Regions from separate parts of the Rhizobium sp. BK049 genome, predicted to be linked through region 4. Evidence: riboswitches for the same ligand, from Rfam matches in the RefSeq annotation. Region 4 holds a riboswitch; each other region holds the start of a gene.
The links. A riboswitch is a leader RNA that binds a small molecule or an ion and turns the genes downstream of it on or off. The one in region 4 is predicted to bind cobalamin.
Positions count from the first base shown of each region.

Region 1 (3,974 bases), on a different contig from region 4:
GAGCGGGGGGCACTTGACGCGAAACAGGAGGCGCGTATTGCAGGGCTCAATGATGAGGGCAAGAGCGTGTCGGTGCTGCTCGTCAATGGCGCTGCGTCCGGCCTGATCGCCATGCGCGACGAGCCGCGCGAGGACGCCGCGGCCGGGCTCTCGGCGCTCAAATTGGCCGGTGTCAAGGCGATGATGCTGACCGGCGACAACAAGCGGACGGCGGCAGCCGTCGCAGACATGCTCGGCATCGACTGGCGGGGCGAGATGATGCCCGAGGACAAGCAGCGGGTCGTCGGCGAATTGAAGCGCAAGGGCTTCATAGTCGCCAAGGTCGGCGACGGCATCAACGACGCGCCGGCGCTCGCCGCCGCCGATATCGGCATCGCCATGGGCGGCGGCACCGATGTGGCGCTGGAGACGGCCGATGCCGCCGTGCTGCACGGGCGCGTTGGCGACGTGGCGCGAATGATCGCGCTTTCGCAGCGGACGATGCGCAATATCCTCGAGAATATCACCATTGCACTCGGGCTGAAGGCTGTCTTCCTGGTGACCACGATCATCGGAATCACCGGGCTCTGGCCGGCGATTCTCGCCGATACCGGAGCCACCGTGCTGGTTACGATCAACGCGCTCAGGCTGCTCCGCGTAGAGGAATAAATCCTTTCCTCTTCGGAGCGCCGATTAGGGCCGATCCGGAATCGAAAACCGCAGAGCCGGCTACAGGCCGGCTCTCGTCGTTCAGGCCTTCTCCACAGTTCGTTTTGTTTAAGCCTTCATTATCCATGTTTTTCACAGGAACGCAGTGATTTCAAACCTACCGTAACGCAACGCACAAACCATCCGTTGACGTGAATTTCGATTCGCGTACTATATCTAGTGTTCAAGGTTCCTTCGATTCGTGAGGATCGCGGGCTAAGACGGGAATACGGTGCGTCTCGCCATGAGGGTGGGACAAGGCCGGAGCTGCCCCCGCAACTGTGAGCGGAGAGCAACTGTCCGATTTCGGGTCACTGGGGCATGATGCCTCGGGAAGGCTGGGCAGGTGCTTCGACCCGTGAGCCAGGAGACCTGCCTTGAATGAAACGTCCACGGGCGGGGTGTCCGGAAGGTCGCGTGCATGCAGCGGAATGATCCGCGCTGTTGCGCTGCCCCGAACGACCGCATGAGCACTTCGGGGTTTGAAGTCATGTCGAGAGCATCAAGGCCGGCGCCCGCGCACATCCTGCGAGGGACCAAGTCAGGCGTTTAAAGCGCCAACCTTGCCAGATCACTATCAAGCATTTCCCCGGACGCCGCATGGCGCCCGATCCCAGTCCTGCGTCCTGAATTCATTGACTTCACGAGGAACATGATGAGCGTTACCGTTTACAGCAAGCCGGCCTGTGTCCAATGCACGGCCACTTACCGCGCCCTCGATCGCCTGGGCGTGGATTATGAGATCGTCGATATTTCCGAGGATGCCGAAGCGCTCGATCGCGTGCGTGGCATGGGCTACATGCAGGTTCCGGTCGTCGTTGCCGGCGAGCAGCATTGGGCGGGCTTCCGCCCCGACATGATCAGCGCACTCTCCTGACCGGAGAAAAGCGGTGGGGCTGATCGTCTATTATTCCAGCCGATCCGGGAACACCCATCGTTTCGTCGAGAAGCTGGGATTGCGCGCGGCGCGCATCCCCCTCGGCGCTGAGGCCATCCACATTCGCGAACCCTATGTGCTGATCTCGCCTACCTATTGCGGAAACGGTGGTAAAGGGGCCGTGCCCAAGCAGGTGATCCGCTTCCTCAACGAGGCGGAAAACCGCTCCAACATCCGCGGCGTGATTGCTGCGGGCAACAGCAATTTCGGCGAGACCTATGGGCTCGCCGGCGATGTCATCTCGAAGAAGTGCCAGGTGCCGTACCTCTACAGGTTCGAGCTCCTGGGAACTGCCGATGATATCGCCAACGTCAAAGACGGGATGGGACGATTTTGGACACGGGAACAAATCTGACGCGGGACGCGGGCGCAAAACCGCTGAAAGCGGCCGAAACACTCGACTATCATGCACTGAACGCGATGCTGAACCTCTACGACGACGAGGGAAAGATCCAGCTCGACAAGGATCGCGTGGCGGCCAAGCAATATTTCCTGCAGCATGTGAACCAGAACACCGTGTTCTTTCACAATCTTCGGGAAAAGCTCGATTACCTCGTCGCGGAGGGCTATTACGAGCAGGAGGTTCTCGACCAGTATTCCTTCAATTTCGTCCGCGACCTGTTCGATCAGGCCTATGCCAAGAAATTCCGGTTTCCTACCTTCCTCGGGGCTTTCAAATATTACACCAGCTATACGCTGAAGACCTTCGACGGAAAGCGCTATCTCGAGCGCTACGAAGACCGCATCTGCATGGTGGCGCTGGCTTTGGCGCGCGGCGATGAGGCCCTTGCTCGCGACATAGTCGACGAGATCATTTCCGGCCGCTTCCAGCCGGCAACGCCCACCTTCCTCAATGCCGGCAAGAAGCAGCGCGGCGAACTCGTTTCCTGTTTCCTGCTGCGCGTCGAGGACAACATGGAATCGATCGGCCGGTCGATCAATTCGGCGCTGCAGTTGTCGAAACGCGGCGGCGGCGTGGCCCTGTCGCTGACCAATATCCGCGAGGCGGGCGCGCCGATCAAGCAGATCGAAAACCAGTCCTCCGGCATCATCCCCGTCATGAAGCTCCTGGAAGACAGCTTCTCCTATGCCAATCAGCTCGGTGCGCGGCAGGGGGCGGGTGCGGTTTATCTGAACGCCCATCATCCCGATATCATGCGCTTTCTCGACACCAAACGTGAAAACGCCGATGAGAAAATCCGCATCAAGACGCTGTCGCTCGGCGTTGTCGTGCCCGACATCACCTTCGAACTCGCCAAGAACAATGAGGACATGTACCTGTTCTCGCCCTACGACGTGGAACGGGTCTACGGCGTGCCTTTCACCGAGATTTCGGTGACGGAGAAGTACCGGGAAATGGTGGCGGACGCCCGCATCTCGAAGAAGAAGATCAAGGCGCGCGAATTCTTCCAGGTCATCGCCGAAATCCAGTTCGAAAGCGGCTACCCTTACATCATGTTCGAGGACACGGTGAACCGCTCGAACCCGATTGCCGGGCGCATCTCCATGAGCAACCTCTGCTCGGAGATACTGCAGGTGAGCGAGGCGAGCGACTATCATGACGACCTTTCCTACAAGCATCTCGGCAGGGATATTTCCTGCAATCTCGGCTCGCTGAACATTGCTGCGGCGATGGATTCGACCGACTTCGGCAAGACGATCGAGACCTCGATCCGGGCGCTGACAGCGGTGTCCGATATGAGCAATATCTCCTCGGTTCCTTCGATCGAGAAAGGCAATGACGAGAGCCATGCGATCGGCCTCGGGCAGATGAACCTGCACGGATACCTCGCCCGCGAACGCATCTTCTATGGCTCTGAGGAAGGCGTCGATTTCACCAACATCTATTTCTATGCGGTGACCTATCACGCGCTGCGTGCCTCCAATCGTCTGGCGGTCGAGCGTGGTGTGAGCTTCAAGGGGTTCGAGAATTCGAAATACGCTTCAGGTGACTATTTCGACAAATATACCGAGCAGGAATGGAAGCCGGCCACCGAAAAGGTGCAGGCGTTGTTCGACAAATCGGGCATCCATATTCCGACACAGCAAGACTGGGTGGCGCTGAAAAAGGCGGTGATGGCCTCAGGCCTCTATAACCAGAACCTGCAGGCGGTGCCGCCGACGGGCTCGATCTCCTATATCAACCACTCGACTTCCTCGATCCATCCGATCGTCTCGAAGATCGAGATCCGCAAGGAAGGAAAGATCGGCCGCGTCTATTATCCGGCGCCGTTCATGACCAATGACAATCTCGACTACTATCAGGACGCCTACGAGATCGGGCCGGAGAAGATCATCGACACCTATGCGGCAGCAACCCAGCATGTCGACCAAGGCCTGTCGCTGACCC
Region 1 is NZ_JACHYV010000042.1:6,510-10,483, reverse strand. It holds gene FHT70_RS28450 (heavy metal translocating P-type ATPase) at 1-648, shown strand, start outside; cobalamin riboswitch at 858-1,082, shown strand; gene nrdH (glutaredoxin-like protein NrdH) at 1,343-1,564, shown strand; gene nrdI (class Ib ribonucleoside-diphosphate reductase assembly flavoprotein NrdI) at 1,578-1,979, shown strand; gene nrdE (class 1b ribonucleoside-diphosphate reductase subunit alpha) at 1,958-3,974, shown strand, end outside.
Region 1: another riboswitch for cobalamin. It lies ahead of nrdH (glutaredoxin-like protein NrdH); the one in region 4 lies ahead of cobU (bifunctional adenosylcobinamide kinase/adenosylcobinamide-phosphate guanylyltransferase).

Region 2 (3,974 bases), on a different contig from region 4:
CGACGACTGAGCCTTCGGCCGCAGGAAGCGGCGGGGAAGCGTCAGGATGGCAAGCCCCAACATGGCGGCCAACGCCGTCAGGGACGCCATGCTGGCAGGATGAAGCGGCACCTTGCTCCAACTCGGCTTGACGATATTGGCGGTATTGAATGCCTCGCCGCTGAACTGGCAGGTAATGAAGGCAAGCCCGCGACCCGCCATCTCGGCGTCGATGGCCGAGATGATTTCGCCCGCCGCGGTTGCCTCCCGCGGCATCTCACGCATCGCCAGCAGCACGGCTTTCGTCGCCGCGAGATAGGCATGGGCGCATTGGTTGAACGGGCTCTCCTCGTCCGTCACGCTGCCGGGCATCCGACCCCAGAGGCAATAGGAATACTGGATTTCGGCGTAGTTCAGGACACGCCGGAACGATTCGTTCGTATCGGCCGCCCGTGACGCCAGCATGCTGATGCTGCTGCGATACTCCGAAATGATCGCCATCTCGCCGTGGGAAATTGCCGGAATATCGAGCCCGGTATCGGAGCCGCCAGAGCTGCTCCCATGGCCGAAAGCATTTCCGATAAACATTGGCAACAGGCTCGCGATGAGACCGAGAAAAGCAAACCTGCCAATATGCTGCATCACCGGAACGCCGACCGCAGTCCACTCTTGGCGGCAAGACCCCTTTCTGCCAGCGCTCCGAAAACCAGACCGAGCGTTGCCCAAAGGATCGCATGCATGCCGAGCGAGGTGGTGCGGAACCGCCAGAGTACCATCGCCGAGAAATTCTCGGGCACCTCGTTGATCGGCGGCAACAGATAAAGCACGAAGCCGATGAAGACGAGATAGGCGATGCCGGCGATGATCGCGCCGTTCCAGAGACCGAAGCGCTCGCCAAGGCGGCGCGACAGCGCGACCGCGGCAACCAGCGAGGTGAGCGAAACGACAATCATCAGGAAGAACAGCTCGGTCCTGACGCCGATCGTTTCGGGATTGCCGACCGCCGGGGGGTTGGCCGGATATTTGATTCCGGGAACAAACACCACTGCCACGAAGGCGGCAATGGCGATAACGGCCGAGGTGCCGCGCGCCGAGAGGCTGCTGAAGCGGCCATGTACCAAGGCGAAGGCGAGCGAAAAGAGCCCTCCGACGGCGATACTGTAGGCCATGACGCCGGTGAAAAGGCCGAGACCAGCCTGCGTGGCCCGGCTGACGATTTCAGGTTCGGTAGCTTCGCCCGCCGCCTGGGCGCTCGCCTCCTCGAAGGCGATTGCCGCATCGACCAGCGGCTCGCCGAAGATATGGGCGAAAGCGAAAACGAGGATACCAGCAATCAGGCCCGCGAGCATGCCGCGAAGCAGAAGCTTTCCAACCATGTCAATATTCCCCCTAAGCATGTCGCGCAAAAGTGTGCAGCGGTTTTGCGATAACGACATGCGTAAACAAAGACCTAAAGCGCGAAAAGCGAATCTGAAAGATCGCGATGCGCTTTAGTGGCAGGGAAAGCCGAGCAGATGGCGGCCGTCATGCACGAATTCGTGCACATACATGCCGTTGAACAGCGCCATCGCGCCTTCCTCGGTGCCGACGAAATAAAGAACGATGAGCATCAGCAGGCCGCCGAAAACCGCCCAGGGCAGGATTTCCCCTACAGGGATTGGCGCCGGTGCCGCAACGGGCGCGAAAGTGGTGTCAGACATGTATCCCTCCGGAATGACGCGTTCAGTCGAAAGAGTGTTGTGCGGCAGGGTCTGACTTCCAGCGTAAAGAACTTCGAAACGCTGGTCACAGTGGCGCGACCGCGCCGGATTTCCACCGGCTTCCAAACCCGCAACAGCACGGTTATATCTGGACGCCGAAGAGACTGTCAACGAAACTTCGAGACGCCGGCGAAGGGTCGTCCCCACCATATTGCGAAGATCGGAACAACCGTGAATACCCGCCTCACCTGGATCTGTCACGGCGCCACGGCGGCGAGCCGCAAGGCCCTGTTCCCGCTGGATGAGCCGCTGGAAGACAAGGCCGCTGAAGAAGCCGGCCGGATGACCGCCCTGCCTCGCGCCGACCGGATCGTCACGAGCCCGGCTTTGCGTGCCCGCCAGACCGCTACAGCCCTCGGTCTCGACGCTCAAATAGAACAGCGGCTTGCCGACTGCGACAATGGCCGCTGGGCCGGCAGGCCGATTGCGGCAATCGGCACCGAAGAGCCGGAGAACCTCATGGCTTGGATGAGCGATCCGGAAGCCGCCCCACATGGCGGCGACAGTTTTCTCGGTCTGCGGACGCGCGTCGCCGGCTGGATGGATGAACAATCCACGCTCGGCGGTCATGTGATAGCCGTCACCCATGCATCGATTATAAGAACAGCGATTGCGCATGTGCTTCAGGCTCCCCTCCCCTCCTTCTGGCTCATCGATGTCGAGCCGCTGGTGGTCGTTCGGATGACCAGCAATGGACAGCGCTGGTCGCTGCGCCTCTAGAGAATTAGACATCCCTCATACTATCCAGCCTTACGCAAGCAAATCGCGTCATCTCTATTGAACCGGTCTGACCGGGACTACTTCCTTGTCCCAAGGAGACGGAAGCTATGGCATATGATTGGAGTGGGGAGCGTACGCGGCGCCTGCGCTTGATGAGGGTCGTGACGCTCACCTTAGTTATGGTCGGTCTGGTCGTCAGCGTTCCGCTGCTGATCGTCACCGCCTGAAGAGCGAGACAGGGCGAGCGATGCGACAGCACGCTCGCCCTCGTTCTTTCGTGGGGCTCCCCTCGTCTTGAATCCGGACATCCTCTAATCTTCCAAGCAGCACCAGCGAAACGCCGTAGCGCAGCCGAGGTCCGGACAGCACCGCAACGGACGGGCTGCCACCTCCAACAATTCGCCTTATGGTTTCAACGAACATTTCAGATTTTCGTGATAGTCCGGCAGAGGGTGGAGATGGAGAATGCGATAATGCCTGCGTTTTTTCGAAGCAGGGCCGGAAGGCAATGCGTGTCGGTTGTGGTTTTCGGAGTAACCCTCTGGATCCTCGGCACGGTGCTGCACTTCGACGACCGCCTCGTCTCCTTCATGACCAGTTTCGGCGAGTACGGGGCGGATAAGCTCGTTCTGGCTCTCGGCATCGCTGGCGCGATGAGCTTCATCTATTCGGTGCTGCGCATCGCCGACCTGCGCAAGGAAATGGAGCTGCGCGCCACCGAACAGGCTAAGGCCGATTGGACGGCAACCCACGACCATCTGACCAAGCTGCCGAACCGCTACGCCTTCGAGCGCAAAATCCTCTCACGGCCGGTCAGAAGCGGCGAGGCCGAGATCGAGGAATGGGACGACAACGTCACGATCTTCTCCGTCGACCTCGACGGCTTCAAAAAAGTCAACGATCTCGTCGGCCACAAGGGCGGCGACGTGTTGCTGGTCGAAGTTGCCAGACGCATCTGCGCGCTTGGCAACGCGGATTGCGTTTACCGCTTCGGCGGTGACGAATTCATCATCGTCGCCTTTTCCCTGACGGCAGAGCGCGAGGAGCGTTTCGCCAAGTTGCTGATCCAGGCCGTCACCCGGCCGATCCATATCGATGGCTTTGCCGTCGAAGTCGGCGCCAGCGTCGGCTACGATCGCTGGCTTGAGGGCAGCGAGCCGCTGGAAGACGCCGCCCACCGTGCGGACCTCGCCATGTATGAGGCCAAATCACGCGGCCCTAACCATTATCTCGTCTTCGAAGCTTCGATGCAGGACAAGGTAACGGAACGCGCCTCTCTGGAAAGCAGGCTGCGCGCGGCAATCGCCGACAAGGCGATCATGCCTTTCTATCAACCTCTGATTGATTTAAAGACTGGCAAGCTTTGCGGTTTCGAAGCCCTCGCGCGCTGGGTCGGCGAGGATGGTGTCAATATTCCGCCGCCTGTTTTCATCGACATTGCCGAGGAAACCGGGATGATCACCGCCCTGTTCGAGGATCTCCTTGCGCAGGCCTGCGGCGATGCGCTCACTTGGC
Region 2 is NZ_JACHYV010000002.1:314,871-318,844, reverse strand. It holds gene FHT70_RS03445 (hypothetical protein) at 1-567, opposite strand, end outside; gene FHT70_RS03450 (sulfite oxidase-like oxidoreductase) at 1-10, shown strand, start outside; gene FHT70_RS03440 (CbtA family protein) at 621-1,355, opposite strand; gene FHT70_RS03435 (CbtB domain-containing protein) at 1,470-1,679, opposite strand; cobalamin riboswitch at 1,705-1,854, opposite strand; gene FHT70_RS03430 (histidine phosphatase family protein) at 1,911-2,459, shown strand; gene FHT70_RS03425 (bifunctional diguanylate cyclase/phosphodiesterase) at 2,933-3,974, shown strand, end outside.
Region 2: another riboswitch for cobalamin. It lies ahead of FHT70_RS03435 (CbtB domain-containing protein); the one in region 4 lies ahead of cobU (bifunctional adenosylcobinamide kinase/adenosylcobinamide-phosphate guanylyltransferase).

Region 3 (3,974 bases), on a different contig from region 4:
AAATTTCTGGAAGCTGGAGACCGGCGAGCGAACCTATCGGGGGAAGATCTACTGTCTGGATGGTCGAGCAGGGGCGTTTGAACTCATATCGAAGGATAAGGGGAAAACCGGCTCGATCACCGGCCAAATCAATGGCGAGGCATTTCAACTCGATATGTTCGAATCGAAGAGCCGTAAGTGCATGACGGACGAATGCAGATGGGGCTTGAAGTGGACTTACGAAAACGAGCGCGACGACATGCGTACCTATTACAGGGTCGCGACTGAACACGAGCCCGATTCAATGAATCCATGGCTGCTCTTTTAAATCTGCTCCTATTCCGCGTGCTGGTGGCCCCTGATCCACCCCTAGCGGCGTGGCGGCGGGTTGGTAACCCCAGGTTGCTCGTAGCAGCTTTCAAATCGGAACTTGGATCGATCATCCGGGCGTGAGTTATCAAGCCATATCCGGTAGGCGTAGCCTGAGATAACCGGGTTGACCCCCACCGCCCTGTTGGGCGGCGGGTGTCTGTCCGCCGCGCTTGATACTGTCTATCAGGCTGCGACGGCGGCCTTGCGCCGGGCGCGGGCGGATTGCGCCAGGTCTCCCAGGGTCGCCACCGACATGTCCCAGTCGATGCAGCCGTCGGTGATGGACTGGCCGTAAACCAGCGGCTTGCCGGGGATGAGATCCTGGCGGCCGGCGACGAGGTTGCTCTCGATCATCATGCCCTTGATGTGATGGTTTCCGGCGGCGATCTGCGCGGCCACGGATTTGACGACGGGCGGCTGGTTCATCGGATCCTTGCTGCTGTTGGCATGGCTGGCATCGATCAGGATGCGCGGGGTCACGCCAAGCTTGACGGCTTCGCCGACCACTGCTTCGACGTCGGCCGCTTCATAGTTCGGCTGTTTGCCGCCGCGCAGGATGATGTGGCAGTCCTCGTTGCCGGTGGTCGACGCGATGGCCGCCTGTCCGTCCTTGGTCACGGCGGGGAAGTGATGCGGCTGCGAGGCGGCCAGGATCGCATCGAGTGCGACGCGGGCGCTACCATCGGTGCCGTTCTTGAAGCCGATCGGGCAGGAGAGGCCGGAGGCGAGCTGGCGATGGATCTGGCTTTCCGTCGTGCGCGCGCCGATCGCGCCCCAGCTGACGAGGTCGGCGATGTATTGCGGCGTGATCGTGTCGAGGAACTCGACGCCCGCGGGAAGCTCCATGGCATTGATGTCGAGCAGCAGGCGCCGGGCAATGCGCAGCCCTTCCTCGATGCGGTAGCTGCCGTCGAGATGCGGATCGTTCATCAGGCCCTTCCAGCCGACGGTGGTGCGGGGCTTTTCGAAATAGACGCGCATGACGATTTCGAGATCGTCGGAGAAGCGCCGTCGCTGCTCCTGAAGTCGTGCGGCATATTCCCGGGCGGCAATCGGGTCATGGATGGAGCAGGGGCCGATGACGACGATCAGGCGATCGTCCTCGCCCTGGAGAATCTTATGGATCGCAGCACGATTGCTGGTCACGGTTTCGGTGACCACGGCGTCGCGGTGGATTTCCGCAATGATATCGGCGGGTTTGGTCAGCGGGGTGATCTCGAGGATACGCAGATCATCGATGGTATCGGGCACGGCATGGCTCCTGTTTGGTCATACCGTGCGGAACAAAAAAGCCGCCAGGTAGACTAGCGGCTGTTCGGGTTGTCGTCGCGTCGAATTCAGTTACGCACGGACCCGCATCCGCTGGGAGCAGCGGTACGAATAAAATCGCGAGGCGTAGATTGAAGTCGTCGACATCCGGCGTATGTAGCGTCGCGGTCGCCCATTGTCACGCAAAATTTGCGAGCTGGCATCGCCGTTCGGGGCGGCTGGCGATCCGCTCCTGGATCACCCCTCTGCGATGGAGGTTTCAGGTTCGGTCTGCCTGTACTTGCCGCCGCGCTGGTTTCCTGAAATAGATGCGCCGTCAGGTGCCCGCCGTCCAGGCGGGAGAATCGGGAATCCGGTGCAAGGCCGGAACGTGCCCAACGCTGTAAGGCCGACGTCTGCCGCTTCATCACGCCACTGGCTTTTGCCGGGAAGGCTGCGGCAGATGGATGAAGCCAAGTCAGAAGACCGGCCTGGCGAGATAGACCCAACCCGCGCGGACGGCGGGCGGTTGCGTTGTTGGGGATTTGACGATGCGACCCTTTGATGCGGATGCCCTTTCGGCGGCATCCGGTTTTTCCATGGCCGAACGTGAAGCCGTCTATCACGCAATCATGACGCGGCGTGACGTGCGCAGCCAGTTCCTGCCCGATCCCTTGCCCGACGATGTCGTGGCGCGGCTCCTGACCGCCGCCCATCATGCGCCGTCGGTCGGCTTCATGCAGCCATGGAATTTCATTCTCGTGAAAAGTGCAGCCGTCCGCACCCGCGTGCGCAACGCCTTTGCCGTGGCCAACGAAGAGGCAGCTTCGATGTTCGAAGGCGAGCGGCGGCAGGCCTATCGATCCCTCAAGCTCGAAGGCATCGTGGAGGCGCCGCTCGGGATATGCGTAACCTGCGATCCCACCCGCGGCGGCAGCGTGGTGCTGGGACGGACGCACAATCTGAGGATGGATTCCTATTCGACCGTTTGCGCCATCCAGAATCTCTGGCTCGCGGCCCGCGCCGAAGGGGTCGGCATCGGCTGGGTCAGCATCTTTCGTGAAGGCGACCTGAAAACAATTCTCCGCATACCGGAGCATATCGAGGTGGTCGCCTGGCTCTGCGCCGGCTTTGTCGACCGTCTCTATGACGAACCGGAACTTTCGGTCAAAGGTTGGCGGCAGCGGCTGCCGCTCGAGGAACTCGTTTTCCACGACGGATGGGGACGCAACGACCCGTAGCAATTACTGCTGCTGTGGTTGCGGGCCCGGCGTCGCCGGATTGGCAAGGTCGATCGAGCCCTGGTCGCCGGCAAGGAATTGCGGGCCGACCTGACGAACCTTGTTCTGCGTGGGGTCGTAGGGACGTTCGGGAACGGATGGCTGCGGCGGGGCTGATGCTGCCGCAGTATCTTTCGTCGGCGGTTTAGTGCGGACCGTCGTGATCGAGCCCTGCTGTGGCGGTTCGATCAGGGCCTGCTTGCCGCGCATCTCCTCGTAATAGGCGGTGAGATTGCAGGCGCAGGAATTTTTCTCCCCAGGCGCGCGATTCTTGTAGACAAAGGCGTTCTTCATGGCGCTATAGGGCGCGCCCGTTGCGACCGAGATCATATTCGAGGAGTCGGTGCTCGTCACGTCGCGATAGAAGAGCTCGGTCTCGATGCCGGGGCACATCTTGGCGCAGGTCTGGGCATCGCGGCCGAAATCCACCGAGGTGGTATTTGAGCTGATCGGGAAGAAGCCACCGTCGCAGCTGCGCACGCAGATGGTGCTGATCGGTGAAAACATTTCGGCCCTCGGCAGGCCGTAACGCAGATCGGTCTCTTCACCGCCGCCGAGCGGAATGAAGGTATCGGTGCGCATCGCCTGTTCCTCGACACTCGGGACGGGGTCGTCTGCGCTACGCTCGGTCGGGGCATAGAAATTGTCGCTGTTGCAGCCATTGCGTTCGAGTGCCGCCGTCAATTCTCGGCGCGCGTCGTCACTGCCGTCGCCGTGGTTGCGCAGCTCGTCGCGGCGCTCCTGGAGATAACGGATATTGTCGATCATCCGGGCTTCGGCGTCAGAGAGTTCGGCGCAAAAATCGGCGTTGTCACTGCCAATCACGACCATGCTGCCTGAAGTGCATCCGTTATTGCGCAGATCGTTGCGGACCTTGCGCAGCTCGAGGTTCTGCTCGGCCATGGCATTTGCATATTGGCGCGCTTCCGGCCCGTTATTGCTACCGATCGATCGTGGCAGGTCGGCAAGGCGACCGCGCAAGTCGTTGCAAATAGCGCTGGTCTGTGCTGCGGCCGGTGATGCCAGCGCAAGCACAAGAGCAAGAGACAGATTTCGGCGTTTCACGGCGTCGTCCGGGAATGAGAAAGTGTCGAT
Region 3 is NZ_JACHYV010000006.1:37,879-41,852, forward strand. It holds gene FHT70_RS08115 (hypothetical protein) at 1-307, shown strand, start outside; gene FHT70_RS08120 (3-deoxy-7-phosphoheptulonate synthase) at 535-1,602, opposite strand; cobalamin riboswitch at 1,922-2,109, shown strand; gene bluB (5,6-dimethylbenzimidazole synthase) at 2,151-2,840, shown strand; gene FHT70_RS08130 (DUF2865 domain-containing protein) at 2,844-3,944, opposite strand.
Region 3: another riboswitch for cobalamin. It lies ahead of bluB (5,6-dimethylbenzimidazole synthase); the one in region 4 lies ahead of cobU (bifunctional adenosylcobinamide kinase/adenosylcobinamide-phosphate guanylyltransferase).

Region 4 (3,974 bases):
TGACAGCATCGCCGAAGCATAGGCGAGAAAATCCCGCGCATTGGTGTCGCCGCCTTCGATCAGGTAGGCCCACAGCCCGTTGAGATCGTCGAGGTCAACATTGGAGAAAGGAACCAGCCCGGCATCCGGCTTGGCATCGCCAGGCAATACCGCAATTTTCACGCCATTGCGGGCAGCAACGGCGTGCAGCGCCTCCAGCGCATAATGGAAATAGCTGGCGCCGCCGAGCGCACGCACGACGATCAACTTGGCGTGCCGGGCCGTTCGCTCGACATAGGTATCGACCGACATTGGATGCTTGAGGCTCATCAGATTCGCGAGCCTCAGCGAATGCGGCATCCCTTCACACTCGTGATAGGCGGCAGCAATCGCGGCGAGTTCGGTGTCGGCAGCCGAAAGAAACAGGATATCGCCGGGCGACTGGCCGAGGTCGATCGCCTCCTCGCCGTCGCTGATCGTTCCCTTCTGGGCAAGAAGCAGATGCATCGATTATCCTTGAACGAGCGCTTCGATCGCCTTGCGTACCGCGTCCTCGTTCATTTCATGCAAGCCGATGACGACGAGGCGCGTGCGGCGCGCCTCGCCCGCTGCCCAGGCGCGGTCGAAATACTGGTCGATGCGGCTGCCGACGGCCTGCAGTTGCAGGCGCATGGGCTTGCCCAAGACGTCGATGAAGCCTTTGAGGCGCAGCACATCATGCTCGGCGATGATGCCCTTCAGCTTCTCGACAAAGCCCGTCGGATCGGAAACAGCGCCGAGTTCAACAACGAAGCTTTCGAATTCGTCGTGGTCGTGTGGCGCCCCCTCCTCGTGCTCCAGCTCGTGATGGGACTTGCGGTTGGCGATATCGTCTTCCGTGCCGATGCCGAGGCCGAGCAGCACGCCTGCCGGCACCTCGCCATTCCTGGCTTCGATCATGACCGGCTTGCGGGCAATGCGGGAGGCGACTTCGCTCTTCACGCGGTCAAGGCCATCGCCATCGATCAGGTCGGTCTTGTTGAGCACGATGAGATCGGCGCATGTGAGCTGGTCTTCGAACAGCTCCTCGATCGGGCTCTCATGATCGAGCGAGTCGTCCTCGCTGCGCGCCGCCTCGACTGCATCATGGTCGTCGGCGAAACGGCCGGCGGCAACGGCCGCACTGTCGACGACCGTAATGACGCCGTCGACGGTCACCTGGGTGCGAATATCGGGCCACTTGAAGGCGGCGACCAGCGGCTGCGGCAGGGCGAGGCCGGAGGTTTCGATGACGATATGGTCGGGCCGCTGTTCGCGCTCCAGGAGCTTCGTCATCGTTGGAATGAAATCGTCGGCGACGGTGCAGCAGATGCAGCCATTGGTGAGCTCGATAATGTCGTCCTCGCTGCAATTCTCCGCGCCGCAGCCCTTCAGGACCTCGCCATCGACACCGAGATCGCCGAACTCGTTGATGATAAGCGCAATCTTTTTGCCGCCGGCATTGGTGAGCAGGTTGCGGATCATCGTCGTCTTGCCGGCGCCGAGGAAGCCGGTGATGACGGTTGCGGGGATTTTCTGCTGGTTCATGGAACTTCAACCCTTCATTTTCAGCGGCAGACCGGCCGCGATGAAATAGACCTCGTCGGCCTTCGCCGCGATTATTTGGTGCAGCCGTCCGGCATGATCGCGAAAATCGCGCGCCATGCGATTGTCAGGCACGATCCCGAGACCAACCTCGTTGGAAACGAAGACGAGTTGCGCCTTGGCGCCGGGGAGGAAATCGGCGAGCGCGGCAAATTCCACAGCCATCTCGCGCTCCGCCATCATCAGGTTGGTCACCCAGAGCGTCAGGCAATCGACAAGCACAATGCGTCCCTCGCCATCGATGGCGGCAAGCACGCCGAAAAGATCGAGCGGCTCCTCATGCGTCATCCAGGAAGGGCCGCGATCGGTCCTGTGCTGGGCAATACGCGTCTGCATCTCCTCGTCCCAGGCACGGCCGGTGGCGAGATAGTGGCGCTCGAGGCCGCTTGCCCTAACGAGATTTTCGGCGAAACGGGATTTGCCGGAGCGTGCCCCGCCGAGGATGAGCGTGGTGGTCATGCCCGAATATTCCTCTGAGGAGGCGTGCCGCTGCAGCTTGTTCTAGTTTTAACTCTATGAGCCACGGTAGCCAAAACTTTGCTTGAGAAAGCATAATTAATCACGGCGCGGACGCGCCGTGGCCGGGTTCCTGTGACAAGCACAGGAATGAGGGAGGAAAGGAAGGCGCGTAATACGCAGACATAACCTGAAGGCGACGAACCGGCACCTCTCATACGCACCACCAGAGGCGGCGTTGAATTCGTTCTTTCAGCCAAAACAACCTCCGTGCTGGCAGCGGGTCTCTTGCCCAGGTTTGGGCTGTTCGCCCGGCACGGAAGGCAGGTCTCCTGGCTCGCGGTTATCGGCGGCGATCGGGGGCGAACCGGAAGCCCGGTCGCCCCTGATCGTGCCAGCGGATCTGCCTCGCCTTCCCGGCTGCCTCGGTGAAAAGGTGGACGATTCGTAGAGATAGAGGCGTCCGACCCCGGTTGATCACCATGCATTTCCAGTGGCTTTTCCGGCATGTCGCCCATCCCGCCCGCCTGCACGATTGCGGTTAGGCCGGAAGGGGTTCGATGCCGGATGGAAGACCCTGACCGCTCTACAGTCGCGGGGTCGGCTGCGATGAAGGCGCCCGATGTGGGTCCGCCCCGTCACATTCCCTTTTCATCCGGAAGGCGAAATGCCGATCCGGAACCATCCGTTATTCCTCAGATGGTTAGGCAAGCTGGCGGGTGAAGTCAACCGACCTTCGCCACCACCTTCCCGCTGGACTGCGCGAAAGGCCGGCCAAGACCACTGACCGTACCGGAAATATCGTCTTTTATCAGTGGCTTACGTCATGAATATTCGACGTGTCCGTCGGCTTTTCGCCGCAATTGCGTTGCAAGGCGACTGCACCTCCGCCCTTGACCCGGCCTCTCCTCGCCTAGTTGTCTAGCCATGCTTATGAAATTGGATCGGCGCCGCCTGCGCGCGCTGCGTGTTTTCTTCGATCCGGGGCGACTGCGCGCCCTGACGCGCCGCAGCGAAGTCGGCCTCTCGCTGGCCGGCGCCATCGTCGGCATCGCCTCGGGGCTTGCCGTGACCGGCATGAGCTATGTCTCCAACCAGCTGCACCAGCTTGTTTTCGGCATCGCCGACAGCGAAAGGCTGAGCGCGTCGGTAATCCATGACAAGATGCTGCTGCTCACCGCCCCCGTCATCGGCGGCGCCCTGCTCGGCCTGCTGTTCCTGGTGCTCGCCAAACGGCGCAAGAAACCCATGGTCGACCCGATCGAGGCGAATGCTCTGCATGGCGGCCGCCTCTCCCTGACCGATAGCATCATCGTTGCCGTACAGAACCTGATCTCCAACGGCTTCGGCGCCTCCGTCGGCCTGGAGGCCGGCTATACCCAGCTCGCCGCCGGCATTGCCTCCAAATTCGGCCTGAAGCTGCAGCTGCGCCGCTCGGACCTGCGCATCCTCGTCGGTTGCGGCGCGGCCGGCGCCATTGCCGCCGCCTTCAACGCGCCGCTGACGGGCGCCTTCTACGCCTTCGAGCTGATCATCGGCACCTACACCATCGTATCGCTAACCCCGGTTGTGGTCTCCGCCCTCGTTTCGACCCTCATCGCAAGGTTGCTTGCCGAGGGCGATTTCACCATCGATATCGGCAGCTTCGGCTCGGTCGTGCCGGCCGATTATATCCCGGCGCTGCTGCTCGGCGTCTTCTGCGCCGGCGTTGGCATTCTCCTCATGCAGGGCGTGGCCTTCATCGAGGAGGTGGCGCGCAAAAGCTCGATCGCTCCGCCCTTTCGGCCGGCGCTCGGCGGCATCATCGTCGGGCTTCTCGCGATGATCTCGCCGCAGGTGCTTTCGGCCGGCCACGGGGCGCTGCATCTCAACTTGTCCCGCGACGTGACGATCCCGGCGCTGATCGGTCTCTTTCT
Region 4 is NZ_JACHYV010000020.1:54,261-58,234, forward strand. It holds gene cobN (cobaltochelatase subunit CobN) at 1-486, opposite strand, end outside; gene cobW (cobalamin biosynthesis protein CobW) at 490-1,545, opposite strand; gene cobU (bifunctional adenosylcobinamide kinase/adenosylcobinamide-phosphate guanylyltransferase) at 1,552-2,061, opposite strand; cobalamin riboswitch at 2,363-2,759, opposite strand; gene FHT70_RS20320 (chloride channel protein) at 2,986-3,974, shown strand, end outside.